DNA from 3 places in the Glaciecola sp. G7-5 genome. Region 2 is predicted to be linked to each of the others. Evidence: predicted binding sites of a transcription regulator. Region 2 holds the regulator's gene; each other region holds the start of a gene.
The links. The regulator sigma-54, encoded in region 2, starts transcription at its own class of promoters, with help from an activator protein. The targets are predictions, from matches to a motif close to GTTGGCACGNNNNTNGNNT.

Region 1 (5,425 bases), 2.1 Mb from region 2:
AGCTGATCAGAATGCGAGGGTGTCACGCTTGAGACGTTGATACTTTGATCTTCAAAAAAACGAATCATAGGGTTCATTTTTTTGATTTCTGCTCTTTGCGAGTCCGATAGTTTGACCGATACCGCTTCAATCAATGAATACTCTTGCACGACGATGCCGCCAACGCTATTAACATCGTCTACAATAGTCGCCTTCTTTGCCCCTTGGAGAATATAATCAGAATAAACCTCGTTTGTGGGTTTGCTGTGAAATTTACTCACCAAGCCTATCCCCACTGCGATAACTACGCCCATCACTAAAATCTTTTTCATTGTTAACTTTACCTTAAATGCTAAAATACAGGTAATAAAACAAAATAAGTTAATCAAAACCAATTGTGCTTTACATAATGTTCTGATGTGATTAAGCAGTTATCATGCCAGTCTATTTTTCTGTCTAAACAGCTCTATTTGTGCTTTTTTCATGCAAAAAGCCTTTATATTTAAATAACGAACAAATATCTGAACTGGAATTAAATTTAGCCTTAAATATCGAATTAAAATAGTAACGTTTATGTTCATTATAATAATTTGGGAATTTGCTAAAGCGGCTTGCCCTTCTCAGGAATAATAGCCCAACATCGCTTGCAAATAATTTATTACTGCGAAGGTGGGGTCTTTATTGATACTGCGTGGTTTATCCCATACATAAAGGATGCTTTTGGGAGATCTCAGCCTGCGCTGAGATGACGGCGGGGGTGCTTTTGGGAGATCTCAGCCTGCGCTGAGATGACGGCGAGGATGCTTTTGGGAGATCTCAGCCTGCGCTGAGATCTCAGCCGGTGCTGATGACGAAGAGGCTAGTTTGTCTCAAGCTTTGTGCAGTCGGTTTGTTTGAGCTCTTCTACAATGTCATCTTTCGTGATCGAGGTATTTTCAGTCGACACCATTAGTGACCAGCAACCCTCTTTTTTCGCTTTTACAGCCTTCATATTAACGGGATCGTGCTGAGGTTTCAGCGCTTTCACACCACCGCCAATGGTGACTATATACAAAGCGGGTCCCGAAAAAGCGATATATGTAAACAGTGGGTTGTTGCGCGTTAAAGCAGGTCCATATTCAACTAGTAAAGCAGCAAGGACAATCCCCACTGCCAATCCTAACAAAGCATAAATAAAATGTGAGCGAAGCATCGACTTACCCACTTGCTTAGAATTCCCTTCTAGTTTACTGCCAATAGCATCGTCGTTTGGCGTTATCAGCTTTATATTGCTTGACCCTAAGCCCAGCTTCGTTTTAAGTATGGTTTTCGCCCTGTCCACCTTCTCAGAAGAAGAATAAGTGGCAATTACTCGTGAATCAAATGGTACATCTGTTACAGCGTTCATTGTAATGGTCTCCTAAAAAAATAAAATGATTTAGTTTTTCATGTCTGCCATGTAGTCTTTCGCTAGGTCACTTTTTTCGTTCTCATTTAATGCCTTTCCAGCTTGTTGAAAAAATTCCTGCTCTTCTTCCACTAAGTGGTGGTCAATTTTATGAGCAAGTTTCTTAAAGGTTATCATCCACTGCGGACTACTCATCTCTAAGTTATCAAGCTCGGCAAGAAACTCATCAATCTCATGATGCTCTGCGACTCCGTGGCGCGACAATTCTACCGTGGCGTCTGACTGCATTAATGGCGCATAGAAATAGCGTTCTTCTGCAACAGCGTGATTTTCAAGTTCCGTCTTCAGTTGCTGATAATAGCTCGACCTCACCTCAGATTCGCCTTGTGTATCTAGCAACAATTTAATAAGTGCTCTTTGTTTATCATGGTCCTTTCTCAACGCTTCAAAGATCTGCATGCTAACTCCTAATTTATTGTAAAAATGCGCTCGATATTGCATATTCATCTCTCTTGGGTCGAGCGGCGCTCGCGTCCTCGGGTGCAATATAATGTTAGTTTTCCAATAAGATGTTTCAAGTTATATGCCAACAATAAAATATGGCTAGTGTATTGAAAAGTATAGATATATTATTAAGCGCAGCATATGCTTAGCTCAGATTTACCTACATTTTTACAAGTTTTCTGAAAAATTTACAGGCAAGGTTTACGCATAGAAGTGACAGGGTATTAGCTTAGAAAAATGCATTTTCTTAAGTAAGTATGCGGGCAAGGGTTTGTTTATCGATAGGCTTAATTAGGTGCTGTTCGATAGGGTATTGTTTAAGTAGGCTTGGATTAGGCTGGCTACCGCTAAGAATGAACACTCGACCACTAATGGGCTTTGCAAACAATGCGTTTAGCAAAGACTCACTAGGGAAATCGGGTAAACCTAAATCCACTAAGTGCACCTGAATCTGTTGATTTTGCGCATTTTGAAGCGCTTGTTCACCGTTGGCAGAATGCAGCACCTTATAGCCTAAACTAACTATCATTAATGACATGATATCAGCACTGTCTGCATCATCTTCAACCAAGTGTAACAATGGCTTATTTTCTACAGGATCGGCGAGTGACTGATTTGACTTGTCACGCTTTTCATCTTTAGCTAGATGTTTCTGCAAAATATCCCACAATACGGTTTTATCCAATGGTTTAGCCACCAGCCCAGAAAAGCCCACACAACGAATTTCGGCTTGTAAACCTTTACCCACGGCTGCAGTCATTGCATAAACAGAGAGTTGTGGATTGAGTTTGCCGATTCGCTCCATAGCCTCTTTTCCTGTCAACACAGGCATATGTAAGTCCATGAAAACCAGATCAAAAGGAGCATTATTAGTATCGGCTCGCTGAATTAAAGAAACCGCTTCTGCACCATGTTTTGCGTACTCTATTGCAACACCAGTTTGTTTAACAAAATGCCCCGCGAGTTGTCTTATCTCAAACAAGTCGTCAACAATCAAAACCTTTCCCGTGAGCAATGGCGCTGATACTGATGACACCTGTGCGCCTTCAAGCGCGAAATCAAATAAAATATGTGTTTGAGGCTCAAAACGACATGGCAATTGCAATGTGAAAACCGAACCTTTCCTAAGCTTCGAGTCTACCTTTAATACACCGCCCATCTGCTTCACAATTTCAGCACTTATTGATAATCCGAGTCCGGCGCCACCGGCTTTACGATTAGCGACGTCTTCAACCTGCTTAAAGGGAGTAAAGATAGTCTGGATTTGCGCATCAGTCATGCCAATACCAGTATCTTCTATTTCAAATGACAATAGTGGCTGTTTGCCCTCATTCAGCAGACTCACAGATATAGTTATACTTCCCCTATCGGTAAATTTGATTGCGTTGCCAATTAGATTAAATAAAACTTGTTTGAAGCGCAGTTCATCAATATAAACAAATTGTGGAATTTTTGAGACGCTTTTAAAGCCAAGGGATAAGCCTTTATCGAGTGCAGAAACACAGAGTAAGGCGTTGATTTCATTTAGCACTTGTTGCAGGTCAGTTTTTTGCGGATTTAATTCGAATTTACCGGCTGAGATTTTGGATAAATCAAGCACATCATTTAGCAGGTTGAGTAAATGCTTTCCGTTATTTGAAATAACATTAAGCTCTTTTTGTAAAGGAAGCGCCTCTTCTTTTTCAAGCAATAATGACGTATAGCCTAAAATAGACGTTAGTGGTGTTCTTAATTCATGACTTAAATGTGCAATAAACCTATCTTTTGCAATATTCTCGGATTCATTAATTTTACCAATATACTTAGCAAACTCGAGTTCTTTTCTTGAGATAGCATATAAAATTGATTTCTCGAAAATCTCTTCATCAATTGACGCTTTTGGAATGAAATCTTGCGCACCAAGTTTGATTGCAACTTTGGCAACCTCTTTATCGTCCTGCCCTGTTAACATAATAATAGGCGTAGCAAGCTGGGCATCTGCGACCGCTTCAAGTACATCAATTCCTTTATAACCCGCTAATCGATAGTCCAAAATACAAATATCGAAGGTACGATGTCGCAATAGACTAACCGCTTCGTCTTTTTCTGAACAACTAACAAAATTACAATTAATGCAACCTAAGCTAGCTAAACGATCCTTAATGATAAAGATATCATCTTCGTCATCGTCTACGATTAAGATTGAACTTAAGCTATTCACACTAGTCCTTTTTTATCATTATGCCTTTTTACTTATTGTCAAAATTTGGAATGGCGGCACATTCAAACCAATAGCTGTTGAATGTCTTCATCATATCAACCAAGGTATTAAACTCTGTTGGCTTAACCATATAGGAAGACGCCCCCAAATTGTATCCTTGTTGGATGTCTTCATCACTGGCACTGGTAGATAGGATGACAACTGGTATAGCCGATAAAATAGGATCTTCTTTTAATTGTTTTAAGGTTTCTCGACCATCCAAAATAGGCATATTCAAATCAAGCAATATCACGCTGGGCAATGCTCTTGTTTCAGCGCCTTCAAACTTGCCTGTTTGCCTTAAAAAGTCCAGTAACTCTTGACCGTCAGCCACGGTAAAACAATTATAATCAGCGCCCGAGGCTTCCATCGCATCTTGTGCTAATAGACGGTCATCTTCATCATCATCAGCAAGCACGATGGTATATGGTGGTGTTATATTTCGCATTTTTTGCAGTCCTTTAAGTGCAAGTGCTAAATAGATTGCTTTACGGAGACTAAACGATTATTGGCAGCTATGATGACATCAAAAACAGCGCCTTCATCGATTTTACCGCTAGCCCTTATTATTCCGTTGTGGCGTTCTACAATTCTTCGGCAAATAGCCAGACCAATCCCAGTACCTTTGAAGCTCTGCCTACTATGCAGCCTTTGAAAGGGCGCAAAAATCTTTTCTGCATGTTCTTGGTCAAATCCAATGCCATTATCCCTAATACTAAAACAATACCAATCACTTAATCCATCTATTTCTATGTCTTTAGGTTGTTCAGTTTTAGTAACCGTAATTTCAACCAATGGCTGCGTGTTCTTTGTTGAGAACTTTACGGCGTTAGCGATTAAGTTAAAGAAAAGCTGCTGCATTTGCGTGGGATCAGCAAATACCTTAGGTGCATCTGCAAGAACTATCTTAGCTTTCGACTCTTCAATCAAAACATTAAGATCATCCACACAGTTAGCAAAAACCTCATTTAAATCCACCTCACTAAAGGGTTTACCCCGAGTTGCCACTCTTGAAAATTCAAGTAAATCGCTAATAAGCGTGCTCATTCTCCCTGCGGCGCCGCGCATCCTTGCCAGATAATCTAATTGCTTTTCTGATAGGTTATCGCCATGTGATGAAAGTCTATCGCCAAATGCCATAATTTTGCGTAAAGGCTCTTGTAAGTCATGAGAGGCTACAAACGCAAAATCCTCTAGTTCTCGATTGCTTCGCGACAACTCCTCAGAAAAAATCGAAAGCTCTTTGGTGCGTTCGTCTACCGCTTTTTGCAAATCTTCATTTCGCGCTTCAATTTCAAGCTGGCGCATTTGATTAT
Region 2 (5,425 bases):
CAATGCTGCAATTAACCAAAACGATATTAAGGTTAATGGTGACTCTATCGCTTTTAACATGGCCAAAGAACAAATTATTGCCTCAACTGATGCCAATAGTGAAATCCCAGTAACGACCGTATTGAGTCCAGGTGCCTTCGTTTCAGATAAAAAAGACGATGAGGACAAACCGTGAGCAGTACATTATCCGCTAAACATTTAGCCAAGTCCTATAAGTCACGTCAAGTAGTACGAGATGTGAGTATTGAAGTATCGACCGGGCAAATAGTGGGTTTATTAGGACCAAACGGCGCAGGCAAAACCACTACCTTTTATATGATTGTGGGTTTAGTTCCCTTAGATAAGGGCGATATCTTTATAGACCAAACCAATTTAAGTTTTCAGCCGATGCATGAGCGAGCGCGTCAGGGTATTGGATACTTGCCACAAGAAGCTTCTATATTCAGAAAGCTGAGCGTGTATGAGAACTTAATGGCAATTTTACAAACGCGCAAAGAGATTTCAAAAGAACAACGCGAACGCATTGCAGATGAACTGCTTGATGATTTTAATATTAATCATATTCGCAATAGTCTAGGCATGAGCCTGTCGGGTGGTGAACGCAGAAGAGTTGAAATTGCTCGCGCATTAGCCGCTGATCCTAAATTTATTTTACTAGATGAACCATTCGCTGGTGTCGATCCTATATCGGTGAATGACATAAAGAAGATTATTTATCAGTTGAAAGAGCGCGGCATTGGCGTACTCATTACCGACCACAACGTTAAAGAAACCCTCGATGTTTGTGAAATAGCCTATATTGTTAGCCATGGGGAACTTATTGCCTCGGGCAGTGCACAAGAAGTACTTTCGAACCAGACGGTGAGAGATGTTTATTTAGGTGAACAATTTTCTTTGTAATGACTCGCTAAAGCGCTATCATGTAGAAAAGTGAGTGCTTAGTCGTTGATAGCTTCAGCATTATGTCAAAATAGACAGGAACCGATGTTTCCTACAATTGGAGAAATTAGAGCCCCTTATGCAAAAACACCGCATTAATAAAGTAGAAGGTCAGTAATGAAACCTTCGTTGCAGCTCAAGTTTAGTCAACAACTTACCATGACTCCTCAATTGCAACAGGCAATCAAGTTGTTGCAGCTTTCTACTCTGGATTTACAACAAGAGATTCAAGAAGCCCTTGAATCCAATCCATTATTAGAGACTGCAGAGCATGATGTAGAAAGCAATAGTGCGTCATCGGATGACAATCAAACCCTTGATTCTCGCACTGATAAAGAACAGTTGTCAGTGAGTGCCGAAGCGACAAACAACAACGATACAGCAATGGCCAACGGCGACACTGAAGTGCCAGATACTATGGATTCGCATGATGCGCTTGAGAATAGAGAACTGCCCGATGACTTGCCATTAGATAGCTCTTGGGAAGAGTATTTAGGGTCGACTTCAGCGCCAACGCGCATGACCGGTATTAATCCTGATGATGACTACGTTTTTCAAGGAGAAACAACCGAATCTATTCAAGACCACCTTATGTGGCAAGTAGAACTCACCCACTTTAGTGATAATGACAAATCTATCGCAATTGCAATTATTGATTCTATCGATGAATCAGGTTACTTGACCGTTAGTAGTGAAGAAATTCTCGAGAGTTTAGATAATGAAGACATAGAACTCGACGAAGTCGAATGTGTATTGAAACGCATTCAACGATTTGATCCGGTGGGCTCAGGCGCGCGTTCGGTAAAAGAGTGTCTACTCGTACAACTTCAACAATTTAACGAAGATACACCTTGGTTGGCGCAAGCTCGCAGTATTATTGATGAACATTCAGATTTAATTAGTAGCAAAGATTATCGTACCTTAATGCGCAAGACTCGCCTCAAAGAAGACCAACTTCGGGAAGTAATGCGTTTATTAAAAACCTTAAATCCTCGTCCTGGCAGCTCAATATCGTCACGAGAACCAGAATATATTGTGCCCGACGTAAATGTCTATAAGAAAAAAGGCGTGTGGACGGTTGAACTCAATAACGAAGCTCTACCTGCGCTGACGGTAAACGAAACCTATGCTAAATTGTCAAAAACGACTAAAAATCCGAACGATTCTCAATATATTAAGTCTCATTTACAAGAAGCAAAATGGTTTATAAAAAGCTTAGAGAGCAGAAATGAAACCTTACTTAAAGTGTCGCATTGTATTGTTGCCAAACAACGCGAATTTTTTGAGCAAGGGCCAGAAAAAATGCAACCAATGGTGTTGAATGATGTAGCCGAAATGGTCGATATGCACGAATCTACAATTTCGCGTGTAACAACCCAAAAATACATGCATACTCCCAGAGGTATTTATGAGCTTAAGTATTTCTTTTCGTCACATGTAGCAACGGAGTCAGGTGAAAATTGTTCTTCCACCGCTATCAGAGCCTTTATTAAGAAGCTCGTGGCTGACGAACCTGCGCATAAGCCATTAAGCGATAGCAAGATTGCGCAATTGCTTTCGGACCAGGGTATTAAGGTAGCTAGACGAACAATTGCAAAATACCGGGAATCGTTACATATTCCCCCTTCGAATCAACGAAAAAGCCTCGTTTGAGGCCAAGCATTAGAGGACGAGCATTATGCAAATAAACCTAACCGGTCATCATATCGACATAACAGAATCACTTCGCAATTATGTTGATACCAAATTTGAAAAACTCGAAAGGCATTTCGACCACATTAACAATGTTCATGTTATTCTCAACGTCGAAAAGCTCACTCAAAAAGCAGAAGCGACGCTTCACTTAAGTGGCGGCGAAGTATTTGCGAATGCCGAACACACAGATATGTATGCGGCCATCGACGGCCTCATTGATAAGCTTGACCGTCAGGTCATTAAACACAAAGAAAAACAGAAACGTCACTAAGTAGAATATGATAATAAATGACATCATTTCACTCGACCGAACTCAATGTTCGGTCGAATGTCATAGCAAAAAACGAATTTTCGAAGTCATCTCCGAGATTGCGGTCCAACAATCCCCTGAATTAGACCAAGTGGAAGTATTAAGCAGTTTACTGGCCCGCGAAAAAATGGGCAGTACTGGTATAGGGCATGGCATTGCTATCCCCCATGGCAAAATTAAAGACTTAAGCAATATGATTGCGGTGATAGTCACTAGTAGTCAGCCCATTGAGTTTGACGCTATTGACAGCAAACCTGTAGATATCTTCTTTGCCATATTAGTCCCTGAGGAACAAACCGATCAACACCTTCAAGCATTATCTGGTATTGCACGCAAACTGAGTAATAAGGACACCGTCAAGGCTATACGTAAAGCCACAAACAAAAATGAAATCGTCGCCGCGTTAGCCTAAACCTTTTCATGAACATAAGCGCAATAAAAACAAACGCATATGTAACTCTTATAAGGTGATAAATGAAACTTCTGATTATTAGCGGTCGCTCAGGTTCGGGTAAATCAATCGCTTTGCGGTCACTAGAAGATCTTGGCTACTACTGTGTAGACAATATTCCAGTTTCACTTCTACCCACACTTACGCACACCTTGGTGGATCAACATGAACTTGTTGCCGTGAGTATTGATGTGCGCAATATGCCTGAAACTGAAAATGAAATTAGCGAACTACTTAATTACCTGCCTGAATTTTGGGAAATTACCATTATTTTTCTTGATGCAAGTGACGATGTACTCGTCAAACGCTATAGTGAAACGCGGCGCCTACATCCCTTGTTCAAACGCAGTAACTCACTGGTAGATGCGATCAACGAAGAGCGCGAAATCTTAGTGCCCGTCGCAGAAAAAGCGGATTTACATATAAATACCGACAAGCTATCGGTACATGATTTAGCTGAACTTATTCGCGAGCGCGTTTTAGGTAAGAAAAGCTCTGATTTAGTCATTGTCTTTGAGTCATTTGGTTTTAAATACGGCATCCCCAAAGACGCAGATTATGTGTTTGATGTAAGATTTCTACCTAATCCACATTGGGATCCTGACCTACGACCATTATGTGGACTTGATGGCCCCGTTGAGTTGTTTTTATCAAGCCAACCATTGGTAATGAAGTTAATTTGGCAAATTCAAAATTTAATAACAACGTGGTTACCCCACTTAGAGCGCAATAATCGCTCTTATGTCACCATTGCGATTGGCTGCACAGGAGGCCAACATCGTTCGGTTTACGTAGCGCAGTCTTTAGCAGAGGCATTTAAAAGTAGCCACGGTGATGTGCAAGTTAAACACCGTGAAATTGGCTTATCAAAACCTTTAGAAATGGCAAACGCTGAAGAAACGCCTGACGCACAAAGTAACATCAATAGCGAAGCCGGCAGCGAGTAAACTAGGGAAAACGGAGCTAAAAAATGAGGCTAGTAAAGACACTTACCATTGTTAATAAACTAGGCTTACATGCAAGGGCTGCGACGAAGTTAGTGCAGTTAGCCAATAGCTATGAATGCGAAATAGTGCTTGAACAAGACTCACAACAAGCCCCCGCAAATAGCGTACTTGCCTTATTGATGTTAGAAAGCAGCCAAGGCAAACAAGTGACGTTAATTTGCGACGGTGCTGATGCACAAGTCGCTATGCAGAATATTGAAAACCTCATCGCGAATAAATTTGATGAAGGCGAATAAATAGCATCTTTCCAGTCAATTCATCCCACAATGTTCTGACAAATGCTATACTTGCGCCACATCATAGCGCACTGCAACATTCTTATTTACAAACACAACAAAAGCATTTATAAGACACAGTAATATTGCTGTAGCGCAAATTAACACTCTTATATAGACCGACTCAATGTCTGACACAATCGAAACAACGCACACACAAGCTAGGTTAGAAAAGATTTCAGCGTCACTAGCTGCTGGTGCATTTGTGCGTGTTCGAAAACTATTACATGACATTCCTGCTGGTGATGCAGCCCTACTGCTTGAATCATCACCCACCAAAACGCGTGATATTCTGTGGCAAATGCTTGATGCGGACTTTCATGGTGATGTATTAGAAGAATTATCTGAGGACGTACGTAACGGTATTATTAGTAAAATGATGCCCTCAAGCGTTGTCGATGCGCTAGAAGACATGGATACTGATGACTTGGCAGAAACGCTAAGTTCTTTGCCAGAGAACGTGCTCAATAGCATTTTAACGTCGATGGACACTCAAGATAGGCAGCGAGCTGAAAAAGCGCTCTCTTATGGAGAAGATACCGCCGGCTTCATTATGAATACCGACACTATCACGCTACGCCATGAAGTTACTGTTGATGTAGTGATACGTTATTTGCGTTTAAAAGCTGAGCTACCTGAAAATACCGACACCCTGTATGTCGTGAATAGGCAGGACGTGCTAATTGGAACGGTGTCACTTTCTCGCTTGTTAACCTCAAGTCCAAATGTCAGTGTCGAAGATATTATG
Region 3 (5,425 bases), 2.6 Mb from region 2:
CATTAAACGCAGCTTCTACCGCAACTAGCCCTAATACATTAGGCCAAGGTACAATTCCAGCTCCGGCCTTGACAAAGTTATTGCGAACTTTTGCATTGGGAATGATGGCAAATGAGGTCCCTAAACCAGCTACGTTAAACGTTTTACTTGCTGCCATAAGCGTAACTGAATTTTCACTAATGCGTTCAATAGCACCCGCAGGGATATGCTTAGAGCCATCTAAAATAAGGTCGCAATGAATCTCATCACTACATAACATAACGCCATTCGCCTCACATATGCTAGCAACACGCTCAAGCTCAGATTCACTCAGCACTGCACCAACCGGATTCATGGGATTGCACAGTATGAACAATTTACATTCCGGCCTCGCAGCTTCTTTCGCTAGCGCGTCAAAATCAATCGTGTAACGTTGGCCGTCAAGTATTGTCCCAATATGTATAGGCTTAAGGCCATTTAAAGCAGGGGCGGCTAACAGGGGCGGATAATTGGGCGTTTGGATCATAACTGAGTCGCCCGGCTGACAAAATGCTTTGCAGGCCATGTTAAAAGCAGGCACAACCCCAGGTGTCCACACAATCCAATTGGCTTGAATATGCCAATCATATTGCTTCGCACACCATTTTATTACAGCATCAATCGCTGGTGTATAGTGTTGAGGTAAAGTATATCCTAAAGCACCGTGATCGATTCGTGCCTTAAGTGCCTCGCTAATCGCCGAGGCACAAGCAAACTCCGTGTCAGCAATCCAAGCAGGAAGAATATCTTTCCCTTTATACTTTTCCCATTTGTATGCAAAGGTGCCATCTCTTGATGGTGTAATATCAAAATTCACTAGTCAATCTCATCGCAGTAGTTAGATGCCAAAATACGCGTCTTGTTGAATACTAAGACATATTGGCTAATTTTTGTTAATAACTAACAATACGCTAAGACAGTAGCAAATAGAATATGTGAACACTAAGAAAGTATATAAAACGACTTAAGTGGGTAAATTATGCCCAATCCCGATCAATAAGAAGTAAAAGAAGAGTGACAAGCGGGATGTAAAAAGTGATCCTACAATTACGTAAATGCGCAATCGAACTTGCATAACAGTTTGTGCGCAACAAAACTGTTACGCACAAATGTTAAAAAACACTAATTAGCTTTTTGGCGCACGACCAGCGCGTTTACGCTCATTTTCGGTAAGTAGCTTTTTACGAATACGAATACTAACTGGCGTAACCTCTACAAGTTCATCATCATCAATAAACTCCAGCGCCTGCTCCAAAGTGTAAACGATTGGCGGCACCAAGGTTTGCGCTTCGTCGGTTCCCGAGGCACGTACGTTAGTTAATTGCTTACCCTTAAGGGCGTTTACAGTTAAGTCGTTATCGCGGCTATGAATACCTATGACCATGCCTTCGTATACTTCAACACCATGACCAATAAACAAACGACCACGCTCTTGCAAGTTAAACAATGCATTGGTTAAGGCTTTACCCGTTGCATTGGCAATAAGAACACCGTTTTTACGTTGACCAATATTGCCGCCTTTGTGCGGACCGTAGTGATCAAATGTGTGGTATAACAAACCAGAACCAGAGGTCATGGTCATGAAGTCTGTTTGGAAACCAATTAAGCCACGGCTAGGGATCACGAAATCAAGCCTAACGCGTCCTTTTCCGTCTGGCGACATATCCGCCATTTCTGCTTTACGAATACCAAGTTGTTCCATCATAGACCCTTGATGCTGCTCTTCTACGTCAACCGTTAAGGTTTCATAGGGTTCCATCAACTGGCCATTTTCTTCTTTCAAAATAACTTCAGGACGCGAGACGGCAAGCTCATAACCTTCGCGGCGCATGTTTTCGATTAATATGCCTAAGTGAAGCTCACCACGACCTGATACTCTAAACTTATCAGGGTCAGCTGTTTCTTCAACACGTAAAGCAACGTTATGAATCAATTCTGTTTGTAAACGTTCAAGGATATTACGCGAAGTAACGTATTTGCCTTCTTTACCTGCGAAAGGTGAAGTATTCACTTGGAAGGTCATGGTAACCGTTGGTTCATCTACCGATAAAGGAACTAGCGCTTCTACCTTAGTCACGTCACAAACTGTATCAGATATTTTCAATTCACCTAAGCCTGTAATCGCAATAATATCGCCTGCTTCAGCAGACTCTACATCGTGACGGTCAAGTCCTAAATAGCCAAGGACCTTACCCACTTTACCATTGCGCTTTTCGCCTTTAGCGTTAACCACAGTAACTTGTTGATTGATTTTAACAGTACCACGGGTAATACGACCAATGCCGATAACGCCGACATAAGAGTTATAATCAAGCTGAGAAATTTGCATTTGGAAGGGGCCGTCAGGATCAGCATCTGGCGCCGCAACTTTAGAAACGATGGTTTCGAATAAGGGCGTCATATCATCGCTTTTCACGTCAACATCATTTGATGCCCAACCATTTAATGCCGATGCATAAACAACATCAAAATCAAGCTGGTCGTCAGTTGCGCCTAAGTTGTCAAACAAATCAAAAACTTGATCCATTACCCAATCTGGACGAGCACCTGGCTTATCAATTTTGTTAATAACGACTATTGGCTTTAAGCCTTGAGCGAATGCTTTTTGGGTCACAAAGCGGGTTTGTGGCATTGGGCCTTCTTGGGCATCAACTAAAAGCAGTACTGAGTCGGCCATTGACATAACTCGTTCTACTTCACCGCCAAAGTCGGCGTGTCCGGGAGTATCTACGATATTGATGCGATACTCATTCCAGTTGATTGCCGTGTTTTTAGCAAGAATGGTAATGCCGCGCTCTTTTTCAATATCATTAGAGTCCATTACACGTTCTTCTGCTACTCCGCGGCTCTCTAGCGTACCTGATTGTTGAAGAAGTTTGTCTACCAATGTTGTTTTACCATGGTCGACGTGCGCTATTATCGCGATATTGCGAAGATTTTTTACTGACATTACAGATTCTCATTAAGGGCTGTGGTAGCAAATTTATGCATACCCAGCTCATTGTGATAGTTAAGTTGGGCGCGGATTGTACAGATTTATTGCGCAATAAGCGACAAACTTATCTGTTTTATCATTAAATTTTCACAAAGCTTCTCGCAAAAGTTCATTGCACAAAAACAATGCGCACCATTATGATGCATAAAATCATTAAAAAGCTCTATTGCGGTGCGTCAAAAGAAAGCCCAAAACATCCACATCCCGTGGAACCCGCGTGTTTTAAGCACTATTAATAATTTGATAAATGGCACGTTTATCGCTTATAGTGCAATCAGGAAAATTTACTGCAATACTAAAGCAAGAGTTTAGTGCACTTTATGTTGGATGAAACGCGCACATGAGAATGTGAGTGTTAATGACAACCTTTTACATGACAACGAAACGGGAGAACCTTTATGTCATACGAGTCAGCGTTGGAACTGATTAAAGAAACAGAAGCTAAGTTTGTTGATTTACGCTTCACAGATACCAAAGGAAAAGAGCAACACGTATCTATTCCATCTCACCAAGTAAACGATGATTTCTTTGAAGAAGGAAAAATGTTCGACGGTTCTTCAATTAGTGGATGGAAAGGCATTAACGAATCTGACATGATCCTTATGCCAGACCCAACTACAGCGGTATTGGACCCATTCGCTGAAGAAACACAAATCAACATTCGCTGTGACATATTAGAACCTACAACGATGCAAGGCTATTCACGTGACCCACGCTCAATAGCACGCCGCGCTGAAGAATACTTAGTGTCTACCGGCATTGGTGATAAAGTCTTATTTGGTCCAGAGCCTGAGTTCTTTATGTTTGACGATGTTCGTTTCCACACTGACATGGCCGGTTCATTCTTTAAAATCGATTCTGAAGAAGCTAAATGGAATGCAGGTTCTGAGTACGAAGGAGGCAACTTAGCTCACCGTCCAGGCGTTAAAGGCGGCTATTTCCCAGTACCACCAGTTGATTCAGGCCACGACATTCGTGCTGCAATGTGTATGGTTATGGAAGAAATGGGCCTTACCGTTGAAGCTCATCACCACGAAGTAGCGACTGCTGGACAAAATGAGATTGCTTGTTTGTTCAATACTATGGTCAAAAAAGCTGATGAAATCCAAATCTATAAGTACGTTGTTCATAATGTTGCGCATGCTTACGACAAGAGCGCAACGTTTATGCCTAAGCCATTAGTTGGCGACAACGGGTCTGGTATGCACTGTCACCAATCAATCAGTAAAGACGGCAAAAACATTTTTGCAGGCGACAGCTACGCTGGCTTGTCTGAAGAAGCCTTATATTACATTGGTGGTATAATTAAGCATGCGCATGCGATTAACGCATTCGCTAACGCCTCTACCAACTCTTATAAGCGTTTGGTCCCAGGGTTTGAAGCACCTGTTATGCTTGCATATTCTGCTCGTAACCGCAGTGCGTCGATTCGTATTCCATATGTTACAAGCGAAAGAGCACGTCGTATAGAAGTACGCTTCCCTGACCCAACTGCTAACCCATACCTAGCGTTTGCAGCAATGTTAATGGCTGGCCTTGACGGCATCAAAAATAAAATTCACCCTGGTGAAGCTGCAGATAAAGATCTTTATGACTTACCACCAGAAGAAGCTGCAAACATTCCACAAGTGGCTGGTTCACTTGAAGAAGCCCTTGCTGCCCTTGATAAAGACCGTGCCTTCCTAACTGAAGGCGGTGTAATGTCAGACGAAATGATTGATGCCTATATAGCACTTAAAAATGAAGAAGTGTTGACCATTAAAATGGCAACACACCCGCTTGAGTTCGATATGTACTACAGCGTGTAATAATAAGAGTTATAAGTGTTTGTATCGCAAACACTTATTTCATTTGATACTTAGCCTGCAAATGCAGGCTTTTTTTTGTCCAAATTAACGTAATATAGACTGAAGAATAGCACTTTTCATGAGGTGAACTAGATGCGTTTAATACAGCTTAAAATGATTGTTGCTACATTATTGACAGCTTTGTTGTTAGTAACAACGACTGTTGGCGCATCTAATAAAGTGTTCAAAACTATCCATAAAGACGGTAGCGTGACCTATTCGGACCAAGAAACCCCCGGCTCAATCGAAGTTATTTTAAATGTACCGACTAGCACCTTTGAGTCTAGAGCAATACAACCCCACCCTGTTGTTCAACGTACGCAGAAAGAAAAAATAACCCACACCGTTACAATATTAAGTCCACAACCCGAAGCAACAGTGCGCAGTAATTCAGGTGAAATATCGATTGGCGCGTCAATAGAACCCAAGGTGGGCGGCTTTTTCCAACTGCATATAAACGAACAAATCCATGAATCTGCCACAGGCATGTTCAGGCTCACGAACATGGAACGTGGCGCCTATAACTACACTGTAAAATTTATCGACAACTCGGGCAAGATTATTG

Region 1: AC0L6H_RS01280 (hemerythrin domain-containing protein) is a predicted target of sigma-54. The motif match lies at 1,939-1,957, and genes of this name have one in related genera.
Region 3: glnA (glutamate--ammonia ligase) is a predicted target of sigma-54. The motif match lies at 3,260-3,278, and genes of this name have one in related genera.

The regions. Positions count from the first base shown of each region.
Region 1 is NZ_CM147892.1:310,724-316,148, forward strand. Features, by position in the region: gene AC0L6H_RS01270 (S8 family peptidase) at 1-311, opposite strand, end outside; gene AC0L6H_RS01275 (hypothetical protein) at 839-1,366, opposite strand; gene AC0L6H_RS01280 (hemerythrin domain-containing protein) at 1,397-1,825, opposite strand; gene AC0L6H_RS01285 (response regulator) at 2,118-4,070, opposite strand; gene AC0L6H_RS01290 (response regulator) at 4,099-4,557, opposite strand; gene AC0L6H_RS01295 (sensor histidine kinase) at 4,584-5,425, opposite strand, start outside.
Region 2 is NZ_CM147892.1:2,372,466-2,377,890, reverse strand. Features, by position in the region: gene lptA (lipopolysaccharide transport periplasmic protein LptA) at 1-175, shown strand, start outside; gene lptB (LPS export ABC transporter ATP-binding protein) at 172-900, shown strand; gene AC0L6H_RS10435 (RNA polymerase factor sigma-54) at 1,057-2,592, shown strand; gene hpf (ribosome hibernation promoting factor) at 2,618-2,905, shown strand; gene ptsN (PTS IIA-like nitrogen regulatory protein PtsN) at 2,913-3,356, shown strand; gene rapZ (RNase adapter RapZ) at 3,419-4,342, shown strand; gene AC0L6H_RS10415 (HPr family phosphocarrier protein) at 4,366-4,638, shown strand; gene mgtE (magnesium transporter) at 4,805-5,425, shown strand, end outside.
Region 3 is NZ_CM147892.1:4,927,174-4,932,598, forward strand. Features, by position in the region: gene AC0L6H_RS21615 (MalY/PatB family protein) at 1-835, opposite strand, end outside; gene typA (translational GTPase TypA) at 1,145-2,968, opposite strand; gene glnA (glutamate--ammonia ligase) at 3,412-4,821, shown strand; gene AC0L6H_RS21630 (hypothetical protein) at 4,954-5,425, shown strand, end outside.